DNA from 2 places in the Blautia producta genome. Region 2 is predicted to be linked to the other one. Evidence: riboswitches for the same ligand, from Rfam matches in the RefSeq annotation. Region 2 holds a riboswitch; the other holds the start of a gene.
The links. Region 2 has a riboswitch for cobalamin ahead of BLCOC_RS26515 (DUF2284 domain-containing protein). Riboswitches for the same ligand answer to the same signal wherever they lie in the genome.

Region 1: another riboswitch for cobalamin. It lies ahead of BLCOC_RS16365 (energy-coupling factor ABC transporter permease); the one in region 2 lies ahead of BLCOC_RS26515 (DUF2284 domain-containing protein).

What each region holds. Positions count from the first base shown of each region.
Region 1 covers NZ_CP136422.1:3,640,532-3,643,949, forward strand. The annotation lists gene hemA (glutamyl-tRNA reductase) at 1-625, opposite strand, end outside; cobalamin riboswitch at 842-1,022, shown strand; gene BLCOC_RS16365 (energy-coupling factor ABC transporter permease) at 1,225-1,971, shown strand; gene BLCOC_RS16370 (energy-coupling factor ABC transporter substrate-binding protein) at 1,973-2,272, shown strand; gene cbiQ (cobalt ECF transporter T component CbiQ) at 2,302-3,078, shown strand; partial or broken gene BLCOC_RS27625 (energy-coupling factor ABC transporter ATP-binding protein) at 3,075-3,418, shown strand, end outside.
Region 2 covers NZ_CP136422.1:5,892,835-5,896,252, reverse strand. The annotation lists gene BLCOC_RS26520 (UDP-N-acetylglucosamine 1-carboxyvinyltransferase) at 127-1,419, shown strand; cobalamin riboswitch at 1,597-1,785, shown strand; gene BLCOC_RS26515 (DUF2284 domain-containing protein) at 2,125-2,676, shown strand; gene BLCOC_RS26510 (LacI family DNA-binding transcriptional regulator) at 2,963-3,418, shown strand, end outside.

The DNA of each region.
Region 1 (3,418 bases), 2.3 Mb from region 2:
TAACGGTCACATCCGCCCCTGCCTCTTTCAGAGCCAGTGCCGTCACTTTTCCCATCTCACCGTTTCCGATGACCATACAGGTTTTGCCCTGAATGGAAAATCCCTGGTTTTCCAGACGGTCAATGGCCTGGTGGATGACAGAGGTATTGGCTCTTGAAAAAGCCACCTCAGTCTTTACTTTTTTCGCTGCCGTCACCGCCATCCGAAAAAGCACCTCCAGCACGCCGTCCGTACAGTAAGCGTCCCTGGAAAGCGTCAGTGCGTCCTTTACCTGGGTAATGATCTGATCCTCCGCCAGGATCTGGGATTTCAGGCCGCTGGTCAGGTAAAACAGATGCTCCACCGCGTCCTTCCCCTCCCTTGTGATGAAATACTCCCGGCAATCCTCCTCCAAAACTTCCTTCTCACTGCATAAAAAACTTAAAAGTGACCCCTCCCAATCTTCCTGCACACTGGCCCAGATTTCCATCCGATTGCAGGTTGACAAAATAATACACCCTAAGATATCCTTGTCTTCTTTCAAACGCCCCATAGCGCTCACCGCGTTTTTTTTGGTGAAAGAAAATCTGGCCCGGATATCTACGGATGCTCTGCTGTGGTCGATTCCAATCATGGAAATACTCATAGTTCCTACACTCCATATCTTTCGTTTCCGTTTTTTCGATGCCGTATTCAAAAAACTCTATTGTTTTATACGTCACCTGCTGTTTTTTCATATTATCACAGAATGAAACCCGGTGCAACATCTTGTTCCCGGGGTATGAGCCGGCCGCCAGAGATTATCATGATTTTTCTTGTCGAATTCAATTGACAAAAAACTTCCGGGGAGATACAATAATTACAGAATTGAGTGTGTACAGGTGTCCGCTTTGGCGGAATAATAGGAAAGTTGAGTTAAAAGCTCACACGGTCGCGCCGCTGTGAGGGAGGAGCTGCATTTTATGATGTCACTGGGAAACTGGGAAGGCAAAATGCAGTGATGACGCCCGAGTCAGAAGACCTGCCTGTCACAAGCGATTTACACAATGGTTACGAACGATGGCCTTGTGTAAGAACAGGCGGAAACGGTACTTATTATATTATTTATAAAGTCTGCTGACCGCGTTTGTTCTTCTGATGGCCTGTCGGTATTTTTACCGCCGGGTTTTTTTATGCCCATTCGGACACGGTTCCGAATGATATGCTAGGTATTTATTACTCAAATCAGAAGGAGGAAAAGACAAAATGAGTAAGAAACAGAAAAAAATCATTGCATTGGCAAGTATGTTCGCACTGACCTTTGGAATTGTGCCGAATGTAAGCGCCATGCACATCATGGAAGGTTATCTTCCCGGAGGATTCTGCATCGCGTGGGGTGTTATCTGCGTACCATTCCTGATCGCAGGATTCATGTCCATCAAAAAAACCCTGAATGAACACAGAAATCTGATCACCCTTCTGGCAATGTCAGGTGCTTTCGTGTTCGTTATCTCATCTTTAAAGATTCCGTCCGTGACGGGAAGCTGTTCCCATATGACAGGAACCGGTCTTGGCGCCATCCTTTTCGGCCCCAGCGCAGTTTCCATCTTGGGCATCATCGTGCTGCTCTTTCAGGCGATCCTGCTGGCACACGGCGGACTCACCACACTGGGCGCAAACACTTTTTCCATGGCGATCGCCGGCCCCTTTGTATCCTACGGAATTTTCTTTATTTGTAAGAAATTCAAAGCGAACCATTATGTATCCATTTTCCTTGCAGCAACTCTCGGGGATTTATTTACATACTGTGTAACTGCTGTCCAGATGGCACTGGCTCACCATGCAGATACCACTATCATGGGCGCTATGGGAAAATTCATGCTGGTGTTTGCACCCACACAGTTACCTCTGGCAATTATCGAAGGCGTCATTACAGTTCTTATCATTATGGGTCTTGAAACCTATGCAAAACCGGAACTGCGCACCATCGGTTTTTTAAAGGAGGCAAAATAATATGAAGAAAACAGTGATCGCATTATTAGTCGTGATTCTCTTGATCGCATTTGTTCCGCTCTTCGCTTTAAAGGACGCGGAATTCGGCGGCTCTGACGATGCCGGCAGCCAGGTCGTGGAGGAAGTGGACTCCAGTTTCCAGCCCATCGCGGAACCGATCCTTGAAAAAATACTGGGCCGCGAGCTTCCCGGCGAAGTGGAAAGTCTTTTGTTCTGTGTACAGGCTTCCATCGGAGTGGGCATCCTGGCCTTCTTTATGGGAAGATTTGTAGAAAGAAAGAAGCTGGGAAAAGGCGAATGATACTTTGTATCCGGCGAAAGGAGTAACTTATGATAACCATTGACAAGCTTTGTTACAATTCCAAGCTTAGATATGAAAATGCCGGTGAAAAGTTTGCGTTCGCGATGATTACACTTCTGTTCTGTGTAATGAGTCGTTCCATCGTGGTCGCATGCATCGTTTTAGCAGTCACAGGGATTCTCACCGTTTATAAGGGGGGAATCCCTTTTTCCCGCTATATACACTTTTTGACTGTTCCGCTGGCTTTCCTAATTCTGAGCACCATTGCCATTGTTCTGAATTTAAAGCATGAACCCCTGGATCTGTTTGCCATCCCCATAGGCAGCTGGTATCTCACAGGAAGCGTGGATGCACTGCTCTATGCCCTGCAGCTAATCCTGACAGCCCTGTCAGCAGTCTCCTGCCTGTATTTTCTCTCCATGACAACACCCATGCCGGACATCTTAAATGTACTGGGAAAGCTGCACTGTCCCAAGCTGATGATCGAGCTTATGCTGCTCATCTACCGTTTTATCTTTGTGCTGCTGGACACTGCGTATTATATTTCCACATCACAGAACAGCCGTCTGGGAAACAGGGATTACAGAACAAGCTTAAATTCCTTCGGTGCTCTTGGTTCTGTTTTGATGATCCGGGCGGTCAAGCGCTCCAATGCCCTCTACAGCGCCATGGAAGCCCGCTGCTATGACGGCACCATCCATGTTTTGAATGAAACTTATCCTCCCAAGAAAAAAGTTATCGTGTGGATTGTTTTATTTGAAATCTTTTTATTTTCCATAATGATCTGGAGGAGGTTCTTCGCATGAACAAGGACATCATATTAAAAGCAGAGGATTTATATTTTTCTTACGACGATGAGAATTCCCATTCCCTAAACGGTCTCAGCCTGGAGATCAAACGAGGACAGAAGGTTGCCTTTATGGGCTCCAATGGGTCCGGAAAATCCACCTTCTTTCTGTGCTGCAACGGCATCCACCGCCCCTCCTCAGGCACCTTGTATTTTAACGGAGAACCGGTCACATATGACAAGAAGGGACTTTTAAAGCTTCGCAGCAAAGTAGGTATCGTATTCCAGGACCCTGACAACCAGCTTTTTTCAGCCAGTGTATATCAGGAGATTTCTTTTGGTATCCTGAATCTGGGCGT
Region 2 (3,418 bases):
TGTTGCGGAGCATTGCCCGTAACTGTGAGGAAACTGAACCATTATAAGTAAATTTGAAGACGAGATTATGTTTTCTGGAACCGAATATACCGGCAGGGAGCATAAATAAAATATAGAGGTGTGAATATGGAACAATATGTTATCAAAGGCGGTAACCCGTTAGTCGGCGAAGTAGAGATCGGCGGCGCTAAGAATGCGGCACTGGCCATCCTTGCGGCGGCTATCATGACGGATGAAATGGTTTACATCGAGAACTTACCGGACGTACGTGACATCAATGTTTTATTAGAGGCAATCAGAGAGATCGGCGCATCTGTTGAGAGAGTCAGTCCTACAGAGGTGAAGATCACAGGTTCCACCATAGCCAACATCAGTGTGGAATACGAATATATCAAGAAGATCAGAGCGTCCTACTATCTTCTGGGCGCGCTGCTTGGAAAATACAAGACAGCGGAAGTTCCCCTTCCCGGAGGCTGTAATATTGGAAGCAGGCCTATAGACCAGCATCTGAAAGGTTTCCGGGCTCTTGGTGCATCCGTTGATATTCTGCATGGTGCCGTTGTAGCCAAAGCGGAGAAGCTGACAGGAAAGCATATATTCCTGGACATGGTATCTGTAGGCGCGACTATCAATATCATGATGGCAGCAGCCATGGCAGAGGGCAATACCACCATCGAGAACGCAGCCAGAGAGCCGCACGTGGTGGACGTGGCCAACTTCCTGAACAGTATGGGAGCCAATATCAAAGGCGCCGGTACGGATGTGATCCGTATCAAAGGCGTAGAGAAGCTTCACGGAACCAGTTATTCTATCATCCCGGATCAGATCGAGGCGGGTACTTTCATGTGCGCTGCAGCGGCTACCATGGGAGACATCATGGTGAAGAATGTGATTCCAAAGCATCTTGAGGCGACCACAGCCAAATTAGAGGAGATTGGATGTGAGGTAGAGGAATTTGACGACGCGGTCCGTGTTGTGGCTTCCAAACGCCTGAAACGCACCCATGTGAAGACTATGCCCTATCCGGGCTATCCCACTGACATGCAGCCCCAGTTTACCGTGGCGCTGACACTGGCAGAAGGGACAAGTATTGTGACAGAGTCCATTTTTGAAAACAGGTTTAAATACGCAGACGAGCTTTCACGTATGGGAGCCAACATTAAAGTGGAGGGCAATACAGCTATCATTGACGGCGTGCACAAGCTGACTGGTGCCAGGGTAAGTGCGCCTGATCTGCGCGCAGGAGCTGCTCTTGTGATTGCAGGGCTTGCTGCGGAGGGAATCACCATTGTGGACGATATCGTTTATATCCAGAGGGGATATGAGCGCTTTGAAGAGAAATTGAGATGTCTGGGAGCGGAGATTGAGAAAGTTTCCAGTGAGAAAGATATACAGAAATTCCAGCTTCGTGTGGGCTGACAGCACAGGAGATATCAGAAGATACCGCGTGTGGTGCGTGGTGTCTTCTTTTTTGAGCCAGTAAATCGGCGGGGAGAGAAGATGCAGCGTATACGTGAGCCGCAGAGAAATCATTGACAGCAAGTCAGCAGTATGCTAATGTATATGTGTGTATAAATTCCATATCAGCTTAACAAGTGCACCAGGATTAAGTTTTGCCCTCTTTTAAAATTCTGGTGAAAAGGGAATCAGGTGAAAGTCCTGGACGATCCGGTCACTGTAAACAGGGAGTGAAGCGCGGGAATCCATTGTATAAGAAATTATATGAGAAGGAGCGCTGAGCGAAGATCTGTGAGTCAGGAAACCTGCTTGGATAAGTAAAAGGTTGAAGCTTCCGATGAAAGTTTTCCATCCATTAAGACATTTGATATGGAATGCCTGCTTAGAACGTGAACGAAACAGGAACCTGTGTGAGGAATTTATGCATCCATAAAAGCAGGAGGGGCACCAGAGGCGGTCTTGTCTCTATATGCTTATCCTCCGCACCCCAAAAGTAATGTATAGATTGGTCTGACATATCCGCCATGGGCCTCCTGCAGGTAAAGAAAATAGTGTATTGAGCTGCTGCGGGATTTCTGCCTGACAGCAGCTTTTCTTTTCGGTAAAGCCTTTGGAGGTGTCCGAACCGGGAACAGGCCAGGGGTATCAGAAGGGAGAATCAGTGATATGCGGGAAGTGGATTTGATTGCAGCAGCTGAGAAAGCGGGATTTGCTAAAGCCGCCGTGATGAGTACAGAGGATTTGGAATTTGAACATGAGTTCCGTATGTTTTGTGAGCAGAATGCCTGCGGAAATTACGGGAATAACTACGGATGCCCTCCTTACTGCGGTACTCCTCAGGAGATGGAGGATAAAGTCATGAATTACCGCCGGGCGGTAGTTTTCCAGTCCAGAACACCGGTAAATAATATCTTTGATGACGCAGAGACAAAACAGATCAAAAAAATGCACACCCGGATGACCCTGCGTACAGTGGAAGAACTGAAAGAGAAAGGGCTTGATGACAATGGCATGTTTGTCATGTGCGGCCCTTGTAATATGTGCGAAGAATGTAAAATGCCTGAGGGAAAACCCTGTGTTCAGGAACAGAAGAGATTTTCCTGTCTGTCTGCATATTGTATAGATGCGGCTAAAATGGCAAAGCATTGCGACATGGATATGCAGTGGAATGGGGATATTGTTTCGTTTTTTAGTATGTATCTCTTTGATAAGAAGTAAGGACTTGATCTAAAGCGTCCAATACGATTGATCTATTCTAAATAATTTAATGATTTTTCATGGCACTTCATGACACGTTGTATTCGTAAATGAAGTGCCATTTTCTGTTGTGAAATATTCCACAGGATAGAGTACAGATAATATATAGATCATAAGTATTCAGCGAGTTGTTAAATATTCACAAAATTCCACATGGTATTTCGCATATTTTAGACAATTGCGCAAACCAACTTTTTAGTTTATAATACAATTAATGAACGTGCACGGACACGGTTGAGGAGAATCTATGAAAGTTACAATCCGAGAAGTTGCAGAGGCAGCGAAGGTATCAAGGGGAACCGTTGACAGGGCGTTGAACCACAGACCCGGTGTGAATCCACAAGTGGCTGAAAGAATTATAAAGATAGCAGATGAATTGGGCTATAAGCCCGATATGGCGGCCAGGACACTGGCGAATAAAAAATATACAAAGACAATAGGTGTCATTCTCTGTTCGGAAGGAAACCCGTTTTTCAACGATGTGATCAATGGTGTGAACAACGCGCTGGAGGAGATGGGACATTTCGGAATACAGAATATTGTAAAGAAAATAAAGGGATTTGATGCAGACCTGCTGCTGGAGAAGATGGATGAGTTACTGGAAGAAAAGATTTCCGGCCTTGTTATCACTCCTGTCAATTCCAAAAGTGTTGCAAAGAAAATCCGGGAACTGGAAGATGCCAATATTCCCGTGGTGACCATC